3 regions of the Paenibacillus sp. LRG-1 genome follow, and region 2 is predicted to be linked to each of the others. Evidence: predicted binding sites of a transcription regulator. Region 2 holds the regulator's gene; each other region holds the start of a gene.

Region 1 (5,971 bases), 2.8 Mb from region 2:
CATGGTTGACTATGTGTTGGTCATGACCGTAAATCCGGGTTTTGCAGGGCAAAAATATTTACCCTTCGTGAACGACAAGATTAAAGCGCTGCAAGCTTTTAAACGCGAAAAGGGATTGAATTATACAATCGTGGTTGATGGGGCTATCTCCGAAGAGAAGATCAACGAATTGGCACACTACGGGGTTGAAGGATTCGTACTGGGGACATCCACTTTGTTTGGTAAAGAAGAATCTTACAAAACCATCATTAACAGATTAAAAAATATCTAATTCGGGGAGGAATAAAGCCATGAAAATTGCCATCGGTAGCGACCATGTGGCTGTAGAGCTTAAAACGACGATTTCAACTTATCTTAATGAACTGGGTCATGAGGTCATGGACTATGGACCGCAAACTTCAGAAAGAACCGACTATCCGAAGTATGGAAAGCTCGTTGCAGAGGCTGTGGTCGGAAAGCAGGCTGACGCAGGCATTCTGATTTGCGGCACAGGCGTGGGAATATCCATCTCGGCCAACAAAGTCAAGGGAATTCGGGCTGTAGTATGCAGCGAGCCTTATTCTGCACAGTTGTCCAAGCAGCACAACAATACAAATGTTCTTGCATTCGGTGCACGTGTCGTCGGAAGCGAATTGGCGAAAATGATAGTGAAATCATGGCTGGAGGCTGAGTTTGAAGGAGGACGCCATGGCGACCGCATCAAGATGATATCCGACATCGAGGAACAGCATTTGTGCTGATGAACGACCACTTAAAACATAAATGACTTGGAGGAGATTACATTGGCAAAAAGATTAATCGCAAGCACGAAAACGGATATTTTGAAATTTAGCGCAGCAGATCTAAAAGAATCCATTCTGGCTTCTGAAGGGCGCGTCATTATGGGACAGCATCATGTGATGCTGAATTCCGGCCTGGTCGATGGCGTTACCAATGCGGAGATCCAAGCAGCTTACGGCGCAGATATGGTTATGCTGAATGGCTTTGATATGATCAAGGAAGAATCCAATATCGGATTGCGTGAAATGAAGCATGGCAAGCTGGCTGATAAGCCGTATAGCCTGAAGCAAATCAAGGAATGGGCCGGTGTTCCGCTCGGTATTTATTTTGAGTGTCCAAGCCCGGATGCTCAGGTTGCGGGAGAACAATATGTGGAGGCCAAAGAAGGAAGAATCGCTTCCAGAGAGAACTTCCTGCGTGCCTTAGAGATTGGAGCTGACTTTATCGTATTGGGAGGAAATCCTTCCGCAGGTACAACCTTTGAACGGATCATTGAGGCTACCAAGCTGGCAAAAGAAACACTGGGAGACAAAATCCTGATCTGCGCCGGAAAATGGGAAGACGGAACCATTGAGAAAGTATTGGGTGATCCACTGAGCGAGAGACCTTCCAATGAAATTATTAAGGACTTGATCGATTCTGGTGCTGACGTTATTACGTTGCCTGCACCTGGCTCCAGACATGGTATTACAGTGGAGCACGTCAGACAATGTGTAGAATTTGTCCATTCATATAAACCCGGAACGCTTGCTCTTTCTTTCCTGAACAGCTCAGTTGAAGGGGCAGATGTTCAAACGATTGCCTGGATCGCACTCATGATGAAACAGACGGGCGCGGATATTCATGCCATTGGAGATGGTGGTTATGCAGGAACACCTCTTCCTGAGAACGTATACCAGCTTGCGCTGTCCATTAAAGGACGCAGACATACAATCAAGAGAATGGTAGGAAGAAGCCGGTAACGATTGACCCCGTGTAATTCAGAGACTCTATATTCTTTTCGTACTCCTTGGAGTGCGCGTAGAGTCTTTGAATTACCACCATCCATGTAAACGTTTACTTTTATAGAAAAATGCCAAATGAGGATTAAAGGAGCGAGCAGTATGTCCAATGAAAAACTGGCAAAAGACATTTTAGCGTCCGTTGGCGGAGAAGGAAATGTCTCTAGCTTGGTGCATTGTGCCACTCGGTTAAGATTTAAATTAAATAGCAGGGATCAGGCCGACAAGAACCAAACACAAAATATTCCCGGGGTTATTACAGTTGTTGAAAACGGTGGACAATATCAAGTGGTCATTGGAAATACGGTAGGGGACGTATATAAAGACATTTTAAAGATCAGTAGCCTTGGAGATGACGACAAATCGAATGCATCCGCTGCTCCTGAAGGCAACTGGTTCAACAAAACGGTGGACATTATTTCCGGTATTTTTACACCATTTTTGGGGGCACTGGCAGCTTCGGGGATTTTGAAAGGGCTTTTATTAATGCTCGTCTCGTTAGGATGGCTCACCAAAACAGGTGGTGTCTATTCGATCTGGTTCGCTGCCGCAGACAGTATCTTTTATTTCCTGCCGATCGCGATTGCTGTGACCTCTTCGAAGAAATTTGGAGCCAATACCTTTGTTGCGCTTGCGGTAGCAGGGGCTCTGGTGTATCCGAATATTATTACTTTGTATAACGATAAAACGGATATTTCGTTCTTCAATATTCCTGTTGTTCTTATGAGTTATACTTCTTCGGTTATTCCAGTGATTATCGCGGTTTGGTTGCTATCCATTCTGGAGAAATTCCTGAATAGAGTAATTCATGATAGCGTGAAAAATTTTATAACGCCACTTATCTGTCTGATGGTCATTGTTCCCTTGACTCTGATTGCGGTTGGACCAATTGGAATATATGCGAGCTTGGGGCTGGCTAAGGGTTACACTTTCTTATACAATTTGAGTCCGATTGTAGCGGGAGTCATTGTAGGTGCCGGGTGGCAGATGTTAGTTGTTATGGGGCTCCACTGGGCGTTTATTCCTATCATGTACAATAACATTGCGGTATACGGTCATGATACTTTGAAACCATTATTTGCGCCTTCTAACTTTGCACAAGCAGGTGCGGCACTGGGTGTATTCCTTAAAACCAGAAATCCAAAAGTGAGAGCGATTGCCGGGCCTGCAGCGATAACAGGTTTGTTTGGCATCACGGAACCGATCATCTACGGGATTAGTATCCGCTACAAAAAACCGTTCGTATGGGCTATTATCGGGGGCGCTATCGCCGGGGCAATCACAGGTGCGGCGGGTTCCGTGGCAATTGCTCCAGGTATACCGGGCTTGGCATCCCTGCCGATATTCTTCGGCACAGGATTTGCCGGATTCGTAATTGCCATTATCGTAGCTTATATATTCACAGCCATTACCACGTATTTCTTTGGATTTAATGATTCCATGGAAACAGAAATGATTGCAGTCCATGAAGAGAAGAAAGAAGCTGCAACCCCAGCTCCTGCGCTAACGAACGAGAATATTTCCAGCCCGCTGACGGGTACTGTCAAACCGTTATCCGAGATATCTGATGAAGTGTTCTCTACTGGAGCCATGGGTAAAGGCGTTGCTATTGTGCCTGAGGATGGCAAACTGCTCTCTCCATTCAACGGAACTATAGCTAATGCCTTCCGTACAGGCCATGCGATTGGTATTGTATCGGATGGAGGAACGGAGATCTTGGTTCACATCGGTATGGACACCGTCAAGTTGAAAGGACAGCATTTTAAAACGCATATCTCAGAAGGGGATCGGGTTACCAAAGGTCAACTGCTGGTCGAGTTTGATATTGGAGCAATTAAAGCTCTGGGCTATGACATGACTACACCGATTATTGTGACGAATACAGCCGAATACTCTGACGTTAAGGTGCTGGGAAATAACCGAGTGTACACAGGAGATTCATTGCTGGAGGTCAAGCTATGAAGACTACGGAAAGACTAAATCAAATCAATGCACCTTTGGTTATTTATGAGGTAATGAGCGAAGCATTCCGCCCGTATGGAAGGCTGCTGCCTCATTTTAATACCACAGAGCTTATCAAGTATGCAAAAGAAACGACCAGCGTACCCGATCAGGGAAACCATTATGTACCTTCGGTCGCAGAACTCGAAGACTTCGGTGTAATTCACCGGATTCAAGATGAGGTGTACGGCCAACTTCCAATTCAGGCTGGTTTTTGCGCAGGTCAGAATACGGGTCTGACCGGGCTGGAATATCATCAGGGCAGCGAGGTGGTGATTGCCGCTACAGACTGTATTCATCTTGTCGGCAGAGTACAGGACATTGAGGACAATTCCTATGACAGTGCAAATGTTCAGGTGTTTTTTCAGCCTAAAAACACGGTTGTCGAGATATATTCAACGACACTTCATTATGCTCCCTGTAAAGTTGACAGTGAAGGATATTTGACGATTGTGATCCTTCCGGCAGGAACGAATATGCCACTTGAAGCGGGAGAAGGTAGCCGGGGGAACCTACTGCTGACTAAGAAAAATAAATTTCTTATGGTTCATAGTACACAGATGGAAAAAATCGCGGCTGGCGTCCATCCCGGGCTGCACGGGAAGTTGCTGAATATTTCTCCCATTTGAGTCAAAGTCCATCATTCATAAATTAAACTAAGGGACCAGCTAGCTGGTCCTTTTTTTTAACTCAATTTCAGCTGCTTACCTTTATCCCTTGAAGCAGAATAGGGAAATCCCTAAATATTTTTAATTTGAACTACATTGTGATTCTAATCACATATAGCTCTATCTGCTGCATTAAAATAGAAGCATAAGCAATATTCATAGGAACGTAGGAGATGTCGTCGGATAGGAAGCATCGTCGAATGAATGGAGGAACCGGTATATGATAAACAGTAAACAAAAACTTGTGGTTATAGGGAACGGGATGGCTGGTATCAATACGGTCGAACAAATTTTGAAATTAACGGATAAGTATGAAATTACGGTCCTGGGAAATGAGCCGCATCCGAACTATAACAGGATCATGCTCTCTTATGTGTTGGAAGGTAGTAAAACGATTGATGATATCATACTGAACGATTTGCAATGGTACGCGGATCAAGGGATTACTTTATATACAGGAAAAATGGTGAAAAGCATTGACGGTGAGAACAAGAAGATTCGCACCGAAGACGGACTGGAAATTGATTATGATGTAGCTTTGGTAGCTACTGGTTCACAATCATTTATTCTGCCTATTCCGGGTAAAGAATTACCGGGTGTCATCGGTTTCCGAGATATCGCCGATTGCTCGGCAATGCTTGAGGCAGCAAAGACCTTTAAAAAGGCAGCTGTCATTGGTGGAGGCCTATTGGGGCTGGAAGCAGCTAAAGGCTTGGTCAACCTGGGTATGGATGTTACGGTCGTTCATTTAATGGAGGATTTGATGGAACGCCAGCTGGACCGGGAAGCCTCTGCGATGCTGAAAACAGAACTAGAACGCCAGGGAATCAAGTTTGCTATGCAAATGCAAACTGCGGAGGTGTACGGTCAAGATCGGGTACAAGGACTGCGGTTTTCAGACGGAAGCGAGCTGGAAGCGGATTTGGTCGTTATGGCCGTCGGGATCAAACCTAATATTCAGGTGGCTGTGCAAAGTGGTATGGAAACGAACCGTGGTATTGTAGTCGATGATTTGATGAGAACCTCCGTGCCGGATGTATATGCTGTAGGGGAATGTGTTGAACACCGCGGAACCTGTTACGGCTTGGTAGCTCCGCTGTTTGAACAGGGGAGTGTAATTGCCAAACATTTGGCAGGTGCGGATACTGAAGGTTATATGGGATCGGTGGTTTCCACCAAGCTCAAAATTTCAGGAGTGGATGTTTTCTCAGCTGGCGAATTCATAACCCAGCCTGAACATACGGTGATTGTGGCAAAGGATGAGTGGAAGCGCACATACAAAAAAGTGCTGCTTCGTGAAAATAAGATTGTTGGAACTGTACTGTTTGGCGATGTGAGCGAATCTGCTAGCCTTCAAAAATATGTGCGTCAGCAAACGTTGATGACAGATGAGATATATGGACAGATCATGGGTACTGGATGCAGCAAGGACGGGGCGAAATCATTATCCGCTGAAACGATGGCTGATGATGAAATTGTCTGTGGCTGTAACGGTGTAACCAAAAAGACGATTGTGGATGC
Region 2 (5,971 bases):
GCTTGCAGAGTATACCGCATGGGAAATAAGATCTGTACGCGGCAAGAAATGTGCCTGATTCAGATCCAACGCGATAAAGTCAGCCTTGTTGCCCGCTGCCAACGCTCCTACTTCTTTTAAACCAATCGACTTTGCACCGTATTCTGTTGCAAGACGCAGCGCTTCACTTGCAGGAACTGCCGTAGGGTCACCGGATACACCCTTGTGAATAAGTGCCGCCAGACGCATTTCCTCGAACATATCCAGGTTATTATTGCTGGCAGGACCATCCGTTCCGAGAGAAACAGTAACCCCTGCACGCAGCAATTCAGGCACTCTGGCCACACCACTTGCCAGCTTCAAGTTGCTACCAGGATTGTGCGAAACCGCTACACCACTTTCAGCCAGTAAAGCTATTTCTTCGTCGTTCAAATGAACGCCATGGGCAACAAGCGAAGGACGGGAGAAAAAGCCAAGCTTATCCAAATGTGCAACTGGACGCAAACCGTAGTCGCGTATGTTTTGCTCCACTTCGGCGATCGTCTCAGACATGTGCGTATGCAGTGGCAAGTCCAGATCATGCGCAGCTTGTACGAATTTTTCAATAAACGCAGGTGGACATGTGTATGGCGCGTGCGGAGACATCATCGTTGTAATACGCCCGTCTGCTTTACCATGCCAGTTACGCGCAAAAGTCACGGCCTCAGCCAGCTTGATTCGCTGTTCTTCTTCCGAGCATAGTCCAATTGCTCCACGCATCAGACTTGCACGAATACCTGACTCTTCAGCTACACGAGCCACCTCATCCATATGATCGTACATATCCAGGAAGGTCGTTGTTCCACCTTTCAGCATTTCCAGCACAGACAAGGACGTACCCCAGTACACGTCCGTAGATGTAAACTTGGCTTCCATAGGCCACATTTTCTCCTGAAGCCATACTTGAAGTGCCAAGTCATCTCCATGCCCACGCAGCAGAGACATCGCCGCATGACCATGAGTATTAATCAGACCAGGTAAAAACAATAGCCCCTTACCATCGATCGCTTCCGTCTCTTCCTCACCCGCAGGCAAAGTCTCGCCAATATAAGTAATACGGCTATCCTCCACAATCATAAAACCATGGACTACCCCAGCTTCTGATCCATTTACGGCAAAAGAGCCGTTTTTAATCATCCATTTATTCACTGTCATATTGTGTTTCTTCCTTTCCGTCCTCCAAATAATAAGCGAGGCTAAGCAAATCAGTTGTAAAGTCTGTGGCATGAATCCGAATGTTGGCCGGTGCCTTGAGAGTAGTCGGTGCAAAGTTCAGGATCGCTCCAATTCCGCTCTCAATAAGCCTGTCAGCCACGTGCTGTGCTTCAAAATCAGGTACGGTAATAATCCCGATTCGAATGTTTTTTTCTTTCACAGTCGCTTCCAGTTCATCCATCGGTTGAACGACCAATGTATTGATCTTGGTCCCTACCTTATCCGGAAACGCATCAAATACTGCGACAATCTTCATATTGTCTTTTAAATAAGCGTTATAATTCGAAAGGGCTTGCCCCAGATTACCCGCACCGACCAATACGACATTAATTTGCTGGTCGATTTTCAGGATATGGCGTATTTTCTCAATTAGATAAGAAACATCATAACCGATACCCTTCCGACCAAAATCTCCAAAATAGGCGAGATCTTTACGGATTTGGGCCGGGTTCAAATCTAGCCTCTGTCCCAACTCTTGAGAAGAGACCGTAGCCACCTCCCGTTTGTGAAGTGCATTCAGATAACGTAAATATACGGGTAACCTCCGTACGACAGCCTCTGAAATTTTATCTGATTTCATACTTGCTCCCCCTAATTGTAACGAACATACTTAGTGTCCGTCCGTTATGCCTCTGTCTCCGGGGCGGATTGGAGCCATTCGGCGATGCGGGGCACCATTTGCTCCGATGGCATATGCTCCATTTTTGGTCCCGGTAACGAGTACAAAAAGTGCTTTCCGTAATAGGATTCGATCACACGCGTATCGTAAACGATAACGACCCCGTGGTCGCTCGCTGTACGTACTAACCGACCAAATCCCTGTTTGAAGCGAATGACCGCTTGTGGTACAGACAGCTTCATAAATGGATTCTTCTTCTGCTGCTGAAGCAGCTCGCTTTTTGCCTCCAGCAACGGGTGATTCGGCGGTTGAAACGGCAAGCGAACAATGGCCAGACAAGTCAGAGCCTTTCCTGGAATATCGACGCCTTCCCAGAAGCTGCTGGTTCCCAGCAATACAGAAGCTTTGGCTTCCTGAAAACGGCGGGTTAGCTTGCTGCGACTCCCACTGTCCACACCTTGTCCCAGCACAGTAATTTCGCTGGATGCTAAGGCCTCTTTGAGCGGCTCATACACTTGCCGGAGCATCCGATAGGAAGTAAACAGAACGAGCATTCTCCCCCGCGTCGCCTGAGCAGTCGCTCCTAGAGAGCTAACGAGCATATCTACAAAGTGTGCATCTCCTACACTGCCCTTCACGCTTGGGAAATCCCGTGGAATGACCAGCAACACCTGATCCCTGTAATTAAAGGGTGACGGGAGCTGCGAAGTCATCAGCCGCTCTTGATCTGCGGCCTCCTGCAAGCCGAGCTGATCGATCATGTACTGAAACGACTTATCTACCGATAAGGTAGCAGACGTCAGAATAATGCTTCTTTTTTTGTCAAAAAACATTTCTTTCAACTGGCGGCTCACATCGACGGGCACCGCATAAAATTGCAATGATTTACTACGGAATTGCCCACTCGCTTCGAGCCAGTATACGGTTGTTTCATCATCGAGTCGGATAAAAAAGCGCAAATTTTCTCGGATTCCCGCCAAATCCTTGAGCAGACCCGTGATATCTGTAATAAGGCTATCTGCCGCATAATCGTCATGTTCTTCCTTGACGTCCAGCATCAGCTTGTCGCCCTTGCGCAAAATTTCGCTCATCGTTACATATAGCTGATTTTCCAAAGCCCCCGCCTGATCCCACTTTGCAGGCTTGGCCGAAGGTTTGAGACGGGAAGAAAACTGTCCTGTTTCACCCGGTGTCGCATCGCTTCGCTCTGGCAACATGCCAAACAGCTTGTCGCTTAGCAGGTCCCAAGTTTCCTTAACCTCTAACACGAGCGGATACAGCTGGTCGATGGTTGAGGCCCAATCCGCCGACTTCTCGTGCCCCGATTTCGCCAACTGTTGACGAAGTGAAGGCAGTTGTCCATTCTTGCTGTCTTTGAACAGTCGCGTCAGTGTATGCACGAGTGTGAAATATTTCATATGCATACCTAGGTGCTTACCAGCTACTTCCTCCAGGTGATGAGCTTCATCAATCACCAGATGTTCATAGCTCGGCAACAACTGGTGACTGGCTTTGACGTCTGTGAACAACTTAGAGTGATTCGTAATAACGACATCCGCTATTCCTGCTTCATGGCGTGCACGATGATAATAGCATTTGCGGAACCATGGACAAGAACGACCAAGACAGGACTCTGAATCACTCGCCACCGTTTCCCAGAAATCCCCTCCACGGTTGCTCAGGTTTAGTTCTTCATCATCACCGGTTTCTGTTAGCGTCAACCAGACGATCATTTGAGCCGCTGTAATTAAATCTTCCTTTGGTGTCGCGAAGTCTCTTCTGTTTATTTTATGTTCAAACTTACGCAGACACAAATAATGTCCCCGACCCTTGAAAATAGCAGCCCGGAATGGAAACGGAATCACCTTGGTCAGCATCGGAATGTCGCGCTCGCGTAATTGCTCCTGCAGGTTGATCGTATGTGTACTTACCATAACGCGCTGTCCTTTTTTTACACTGTGATACAGCGATGGGAGCAAATAACCGAGAGACTTTCCTGTTCCTGTACCTGCTTCGATCAGCAGATGCTTGTCTTCACTCAGTGCCTGATTTACACCCTCAATCATCTGTATCTGCGCCTCGCGCTCCTCATATTGGCTCAAGGATGAACGCAAATTGTCCCGCACATCATCCATGTACTCCTCAAAGGAAACACCTGAAAGTGGATTCGGGTCATCTTCTCTACGCGGTGCAGCTAGCTCCGTCCAATCTTCCACTTTTAGCGCAAGTTGACGAAAAAACTGATGTCCCTCCAAATCCTGAATAGGATCAAGCTCTTTCTCTTCACGCACCCCATCAAGAAACCATCCAAGGTCACTGTCTTCCTCTGCAAACAAATCACTAAGCCGCTGTATCGTTATCAGAGGTAATGCTTGAAGCTCACCCAGACACTTTAAAAACACCTCAGCCGTAGCCAACGCGTCGCTGTCTGCTTGGTGAGGGCGATCATGCGCCAGCCCGAACTCAGAAGACACAAAACCCAACTGATACGAAGATAGCGATGGAAACATAATTTTCAGAAAATCCATTGTATCCAAGATTCTTCCGCTAAACGGCAAATATCCGCACCGATCCAGAGCGTTTTGCAAAAAATTAAAATCAAACGCCACATTATGACCGACCAGCACAACATCGTCCAGCATAGGCACGAGCTCCATCATCATTTCTTCAAGTGCAGGAGCATCCTTGACGTCATCGTCTGTAATTCCGGTCAATCCAGTGATAAAAGGTGGAATAGATCTGCCAGGGTTCACATAAGAGCCGTAAACACGGGAAATGCTGTTATCATGATCTATAATTGCAAGTCCGACTTGAATGATGTCATCCGCGGACTGGGTGCCTGTCGTTTCAAAATCCAATACCGCAAATTTCATTCGGGCTTAATCCTTTCTTATGACACTTACAAAAATAATAACTCTATATATTAGCATAGCAGAAGATCGCCTGTTTGGAAATTAAGACAGCCAAAAAAGACGATGCACACGCCGCCTGAGGAGGTGGGCATGCATCGTCTTACTCGGTGTCTGACAACTACATCCAGGTCATCATGGAGCTGTCGTATCGAAGCATTTCGGTACCGGACAAACAGGCTTCCATATTGTGCAGCGGCTCGGGTAACGCAGGATCGAACTGATGTGCGAGAGCAAAACATTTTTGCGCCTCCTCTACGTCAGCCTGCTTTGCCAACAGACAGCCTAGCGCATTATAGATGACCGCCTTTAGTCCTGCCTGCTCAGTCAGGTCCAGCACCTTCTGAAAATGGCATACAGCCTCTGCTGGATCATCTAGTTGAAAATAGGCCATTCCCATATACATGCGACTCTGCCAGCTGTTCGGAAAATGCTGTAGTACCTGCTCAAATTGTTGGATCGCCTCAGGGTACATGAGTAATCGATAATACCCTTGCCCCCGATTAAAAGCTGGCAGCTCTTTTTCAGGCAGCTCCGTGTCAGACATATCGGTCTCCGCGGAAAACCCAGCCGCACGCAGGCAAACCATTTTTTCCTCAAAGGCCAGCCACTCATCCATAATTCCGTCACTCATTCTCCGCAGCAGACTCCAGTGCTGTAGCAGCTCCTGCCTGCGGGAGCCCTGGGCTGATGGGTAATGCTTCACGATATCATCTAACATGCTGTTCATTTCTGCGAATACATGCTGGAACATGTGCATCCCGCCCTTATGAAAGATGGATTAATACACTCACATTTTTCGCTTAAAAGACGGGTTTCATCCGTACTCCCATTCATTACATGATCGTCGCGTGTACTTCTTTGTTCATCGTTTGGGCTGGTTTATTATGTTCATCAACAAATACCACTGTTGGTTTGTATGTTTTGGCCTCTTCATTCGACATGGAAGCATAGGAAATAATAATGACTGTATCACCAGGCTGCACCAAACGGGCTGCCGCACCGTTAAGACAGATCACTCCGCTCCCACGCGGTCCGGGGATAACATAGGTTTCGAGTCGAGCTCCATTGTTATTGTTTACAATTTGAACCTTTTCATTCTCCAACAGATCCGATGTCTCCATGAGATCTTCATCTATAGTGATACTCCCCACATAGTTCAGGTTAGCTTCCGTAACGGTAGCGCGGTGAATTTTGGATTTCATCATGG
Region 3 (5,971 bases), 2.6 Mb from region 2:
CATGTCGATACCGACAAATTTACCATCTACATCTTCAAACTCAAAAGGCGCGAACGTTGTATCCGTGCCGATATCATACTTTGTTTTATTTTCTGCATGTGCCACTACACCGAAATTACCGGCCAGGGCAACCACAAAAAACAAACAAATCATGAGCGCTATTAGTTTTCTAGATTTTTGCATAATTTCCTCCAGTCAGTTGAACGGTTCAAAGTTTTCTGTTTATTCTACAGGAGTTATTAAAAATTGACTACTTTGATGTCAGGTATTTTTTGAAAAACGTTTCATGGAACTATCTGGATGTGTGAACTTTGAAGAAGCAGTTTTATCCCAGAATGCCAATAAGCCCCTGCCGCAAAAAGCGGACGGAAGCTTATTGTGTATTCTATAGTGTGTACCTTTTTTTCAAGAAATAATAATGAACTAAAAAAGAATTTTGAAAATCAATCCAGATAACAGTGCAGCAATCGGTATGGTTATCACCCAAGTAATAATAATTCGACCGGCCAGCGACCAACGCACAGCGGAAAAGCGCTTCGCAGAACCCACACCCAAAATAGCCGAAGTAATGGCATGAGTAGTACTTACGGGCAAATGAAGCAATGTAGCTGTGAAAATAACAGAGGCTCCCGAAATGTCAGCTGCGAATCCGTTAATTGGCTCGATTTTAAAAATCTTGGTTCCCATCGTCTTGATGATTTTCCAGCCCCCGATAGACGTACCCAGCGCCATGGCTGTTGCGGCTGAAATTTTTACCCACATGGGTACTTCCAAATGGTCCTGATACCCCGCCGAAACGAGTGCGAATGTAATAATCCCCATCGCCTTTTGAGCATCATTCGTACCATGCGTGAACGACTGAAGCGCTGCTGTAATGACCTGCATTGTACGAAACCCTTTGTTCACCGTATGCGGACTACGATGAGCGAAGATATATTTTAAAATCATCATCACGATGTAACCGACAACAAAAGCAATCAACGGGGAGAAAATAAGTCCTTCGACAATCCCGATGAAGCCGCTCCAGTTTAATTTATCCGATCCCGCACCTACATACACCGCTCCAGCCAATGCACCAATCAATGCATGAGAAGAGGATGAAGGAATACCGAACCACCAGGTTAAGAGGTTCCAGATAATCGCAGCGATCAGCGTCGCAATGACGATATCAATTCCATTCGTAAGCTTGGTTGGATCAGCGACACTTCCACCAATGGTCTTCGCAACCCCTGTAAACAATATTGCCCCGAGAAAGTTCATGACCGCAGCCATAATAATCGCACGTCGCGGGGTCAATGCACGGGTCGATACCGAAGTTGCAATCGCGTTCGCCGTATCATGAAAACCATTAATAAAATCAAATGCCAGAGCAAGAAAAATAACAATACCCAATACCAATAAACTTGTATCCATGTAAAAGGACTCCCTTACGAGTTACGCATAATGATGGATTCCAGCATATTTGCAACATCCTCGCATGAATCCGTTGTCGTTTCAAGGCGTTCGTACAATTCTTTGCGTTTAATCAGTTCAATAGGGTCAGTTACAGTTGCAAACAGGTTTTTAATGCAAATACGCAACAATTCATCCCCCTGATTTTCCAAATCATTCAGGCGAATAGTGTATTCACGAATGGCCAGCAATTTTTTCTGTGAAAGCAAATGCACAGCTTTCTGAATTTCGTAAGCTGATTGACGCAAAATATCAGCGAACTGCACAATATACTCGTCCGGCTCCGTAATATTGTACATATAAAAACGAGAAGCCGTCGCTTCAAGACCGTCCAACACATCATCCATGGTTGTTGTCAGTTCCATGATGTCGTCGCGTTCCAACGGCGTAATGAAGGTCTTGTTCAGTTCAGTAATAATCGTGTGTGTGTAATCATCACACTTATTTTCATACTTCTTCATTTCATTTGTAAACAAAGTTACATCCTGAAGATTTGAAGTATGTTGGGCAAAATAATCGGCTGCTTGCACGATCGTATCTGCCATATTTTCCAACGTCTCGAAGAATATATCCTTTTTCTTCAATCTCATAACGATTACCCCTTTACGAAAATATCCGCAACCTGTTTCGACTGCAATAGACAACCTTTGCTATCTTATCACACTCATCAATGTTTTTGTAATGTTTGTAAAAGCAAATTTCATGATATACGTATACATTGCCCGACATGGAAGGTCATTATCCGACATTTTTTCCCTAAAAAGGTGTATTTCGTTTTCTAATTTGCTTCTATGGTTACATGTTCCTTTAGTGAAGTATCTGCAGGTACCACATGTATATAGGATGTACCTGGTGTTAACGGGATTTCAACCCCATTTTTCATAAAACGAATCGCATCGCCTGGTGTATGTTGCCACTCAGCCTGTATTAACCGTCCTTGTTGAAACACCATGGCCTCTCCGCTACCGTCCAACTCAACACTTAATCTGCCTACATCATCCAACGTTCGATGTCTAGCGCTCATCACAATGACATTGGCTGCTGAGAGCTGTTGGTTATTATTTTGATCCACATGTGACTTTTCGTTCACAAAACGCTTATATTGTTGATCCGCTGGATCATAGGTATAAGATACCCGATAGCTTTTAAGCAAAAATCGGATTTGTAAAGATGATGCAGTCTCGTCCACCATAACTGGGGTTTCACCGGATTTGAGGTAAGAATATACTGGAACGTCCGTCTGCTTGGCATACCCTTTACTATCGCTTCCTTTGCGCAGTCTGTTCACGTCTGTGTATAAATTATGTGGAGGACGACGATCTTTGCTTCGCCAGAAGTAAGCCCCTCCATTTGAAATCTCATCCAGATGTTCCTTCCGCTGCTGCTGTAAAATCGCATAGGCATCTGTGCTTCCCCCTGCGTGTATCGGCAACGCACCATAGGTTTCGCCCAGCTCAATCAAATACGGTCGAATGCTACGGACCGGTCCGATCTTTACATCTCCGCCATGACTTTGGAAAAAAGCGACCAGACGGGTAATCCCACCTTCTGCAAGAACTTCATATACCATGTCTGCCTGGCTAAGTCCTGCCTGTGGACGTGCAGCCGGAGCATTGTTGATCATGACAGCGAGCGGTCGCTCCAAAACTGGCTGCTCCACCGGAAGACCGGTGAGCGGAGCTGTAAATGCCGGAATAGACTGCTCCTTCGGCGGTTCAAGTGCCTCCTTCTCTGTTTCTTGCTTGGTCAGTTGGGGAACGGATTCAGATTCACCCGTATTGGACATAGCAGAACAAGACATCAGCGTCATGCATAACAGAGCTGAGGCCATCACACGCAACCAATGATTTCGTTGGGAAATGGGCCCGGACAAGTTCATCCCTCCACTTAGTTATTTTTCTCATTATAAGCTTTATTTCCTGTTTTTGTCTTGATTGAAGCATGACCAATCTATAGAATACTTATCTGAAGACATTAAAATTTAAAAAATATTTAGACTTTGTGATTTTTATCACAAATAACTGTAACTGAACCTACTACAATAAAGGTGTAGCAAAGATGATCATCCCCAACAAAATGAAATACAACCAACATTATAGATTAAGAAAGAGGAGTGGTTTGAATGTTTAACAGCTGGTTACGTGAGAACAAAGTCGCAATGTGGTTGCTGACTGTAGTACGGGTTTATCTAGGGTATGAATGGATGACCCACGGACTTGAAAAGCTGACAGGTGGATTCGATGCAGGCGGATTTATCTCGGGGGCCATTGCTAAAACAGGTGGAGACCATCCCGCTGTACAAGGCTGGTGGGGATCGTTCCTCGAAGCCTTTGCCCTGCCGAATGTAGGTTTGTTCAACGTCCTGATCCCATTGGGTGAGTTCTTGGTAGGGGTTGGCCTGCTTCTCGGTACATTGACTACACTGGCTGCTTTGATGGCTATGGTTATGAACTTCTCGTTCCTGTTCTCGGGTACAGTAAGCACCAATGCAATCTACCTGCTGTTTGAAATCTTCCTTGTAGTTGCTGGTGCAAATGCCGGAAGAATTGGCTTTGACCGTTGGGTACTGCCCTTCCTGCGTGGACTGTTTCGTAAAAATAAAGATACCTTTCCAGCGGACCCTAGCCGAAAAATAGCTTAAATATCCCAAAATAACCGTTATCCTCCGGGGTAATGGTTATTTTTTTTGTGCTGTTATGCTCACAAGAGGTCTTTCAGCTCCTTCTAACTCGGACTCTTTTATCGGATTCATCATCCCCTCCAAACGTTTACAAGTTGGATACAACATGGAATGCTCACGATACATTTACCCTATACACTACAGTTACATCAAAGAACGTAATGGAGGGTTATATCATGAAAAAAATTACCAAAGCCTATCTCATGCTCGCAGCCGTAACTTTCACAGTGCAAACTATGGGATTGGGATATACGACATCAGCCAAAGCGGCGACGTCTACTATGACATCTCAGGCAGAAAGTGTACAACATATCTCCAAGACCTTCGAGCAGCTACTACGCCAACCCGGCAAGCTACCTCAGGCATTCACTTATTTGCAAAAGCATATTCAAACCATTCCAGCCTCTCAAGCTACCATCATGGTGCTTCATCTGGAAAATGCACAGAACCAGCAATTGGATTCCTATGCAAAGACCTTATACCCGGCCTCTGTTCAAACCAAAATAAATCAAATCTATAAACCCGGTGATTCGTTCACAAATGTAATCATCCGTTCAAGCGATGTGAACCTGAAAAAGTTGCTAACTCAAACAAGAGATGCCGGCTACAAACTTGAAACTGCAGAAGGCATGTACTACCCAGTCATCAACTATGAAAAATATAAAGTCTTCGGGAAGCACACCACGACAGATATCCGCAGCTATATTGACATCATGGCGATGGAATCCGGACAGGCGGCTACCAAGGATGCCGCGCTCCGTATCGGCTATCAACAGTTAGCCGGACGAGTGCTGGCACAGGAGGCATTTTTAAACCAATATCCTCATTCCAACCGTACACAAGCTATAAAAAAATTGCACGATCTGTACTTCTTCTATACTTTCTATGGCACGAACAATACGCCATTATTCGATTATGATACCGGGAAGATTCATCCGAATGCCAAAAAAGGGTATCAATTCGTCGTTCAACGTAATATGGATTCGAAGAGTACCTACATTCAAAAGCTGAAAGCATTTATGACACTGTTGGATCAAAATGGAGATCAGCGTACTACGCAGGTATCCACTTGGCTAAAAAAGAACGTGCCTTCTAATTAATCAAAGACGCAAAATACACAAAAGAACTTCCATTCCCACACACCATGTGGATTCGGAAGTTCTTTTTTTACATTTACGTATCACTTTCTTGACCAAAAGCCCAACAATTGAGACTCAACGAGCCAAGGACATACGATTGAAAAAGCTTATGCGCAGAGCGCTCATGATCCGCAGCCCCCATCGCATAAAACAAAGGTGAAAAATGCTCTATTCCATAAGAAGGTACCGCCTGTTTGGCATATGGAGCCTTTTTGTCATATTGGAATAGGTGGCGCAAATTCCAGTCTTGAAGCTGCTGTGCAATCCAGTCATCATATTGAACGGCCCAATCGGCTGGCTCACTCGTCTGCTTGAGTGTCCGCAAGTTGTGGACCAATCCGCCGCTACCGATAATCAAAATCCCTTGTTCTCGCAAAGGCGCCAGCATCCGTCCAATCTCGTATTGCTCCTGGGGAGCGCGCCGAGAATCAATGGATAAGGGTACGACCGGTATGTCCGCATCAGGATATATATGCCGCAAAACCACCCATGCTCCATGATCCAGTCCTCGGTTCCGAACCGGCTGGTGGAACAGGTTATGCTGACTGAACAGATGCTCTATCTCCTCATACAGCTTCGGATCGCCTGGTGCAGGGTAATCGATTGAGTACATTTCTTCGGGAAAGCCATAGAAATCGTGCAACGCTGCATGCTGATCATCCGCGCCAATACATTGATCGGGGCTATCCCAATGCGCTGA

The links. Region 2 encodes Rex, which represses fermentation and respiration genes when NADH is low (regulators of the CRP and FNR family bind a similar motif). Its sites were predicted from a motif close to TTGTGAAATATTTCACAA; they were not measured.
Region 1: the regulator Rex is predicted to act here: its motif matches at 4,547-4,564, upstream of nirB (nitrite reductase large subunit NirB).
Region 3: the regulator Rex is predicted to act here: its motif matches at 3,452-3,469, upstream of ACUUJN_RS04190 (DoxX family membrane protein).

What each region holds. Positions count from the first base shown of each region.
Region 1 covers NZ_CM170126.1:711,475-717,445, forward strand. Annotated here, with positions in the region: gene rpe (ribulose-phosphate 3-epimerase) at 1-271, shown strand, start outside; gene rpiB (ribose 5-phosphate isomerase B) at 291-740, shown strand; gene ACUUJN_RS03195 (DUF7916 family protein) at 783-1,742, shown strand; gene ACUUJN_RS03200 (beta-glucoside-specific PTS transporter subunit IIABC) at 1,884-3,743, shown strand; gene ACUUJN_RS03205 (DUF4867 family protein) at 3,740-4,411, shown strand; gene nirB (nitrite reductase large subunit NirB) at 4,671-5,971, shown strand, end outside.
Region 2 covers NZ_CM170126.1:3,544,913-3,550,883, forward strand. Annotated here, with positions in the region: gene ACUUJN_RS15680 (amidohydrolase) at 1-1,173, opposite strand, end outside; gene ACUUJN_RS15685 (redox-sensing transcriptional repressor Rex) at 1,160-1,813, opposite strand; gene dinG (ATP-dependent DNA helicase DinG) at 1,858-4,725, opposite strand; gene ACUUJN_RS15695 (tetratricopeptide repeat protein) at 4,883-5,515, opposite strand; gene panD (aspartate 1-decarboxylase) at 5,598-5,971, opposite strand, start outside.
Region 3 covers NZ_CM170126.1:928,692-934,662, reverse strand. Annotated here, with positions in the region: gene ACUUJN_RS04210 (amino acid ABC transporter substrate-binding protein/permease) at 1-183, opposite strand, end outside; gene ACUUJN_RS04205 (inorganic phosphate transporter) at 424-1,413, opposite strand; gene ACUUJN_RS04200 (DUF47 domain-containing protein) at 1,428-2,042, opposite strand; gene ACUUJN_RS04195 (DUF3048 domain-containing protein) at 2,231-3,325, opposite strand; gene ACUUJN_RS04190 (DoxX family membrane protein) at 3,575-4,093, shown strand; gene ACUUJN_RS04185 (hypothetical protein) at 4,309-5,232, shown strand; gene ACUUJN_RS04180 (dioxygenase family protein) at 5,306-5,971, opposite strand, start outside.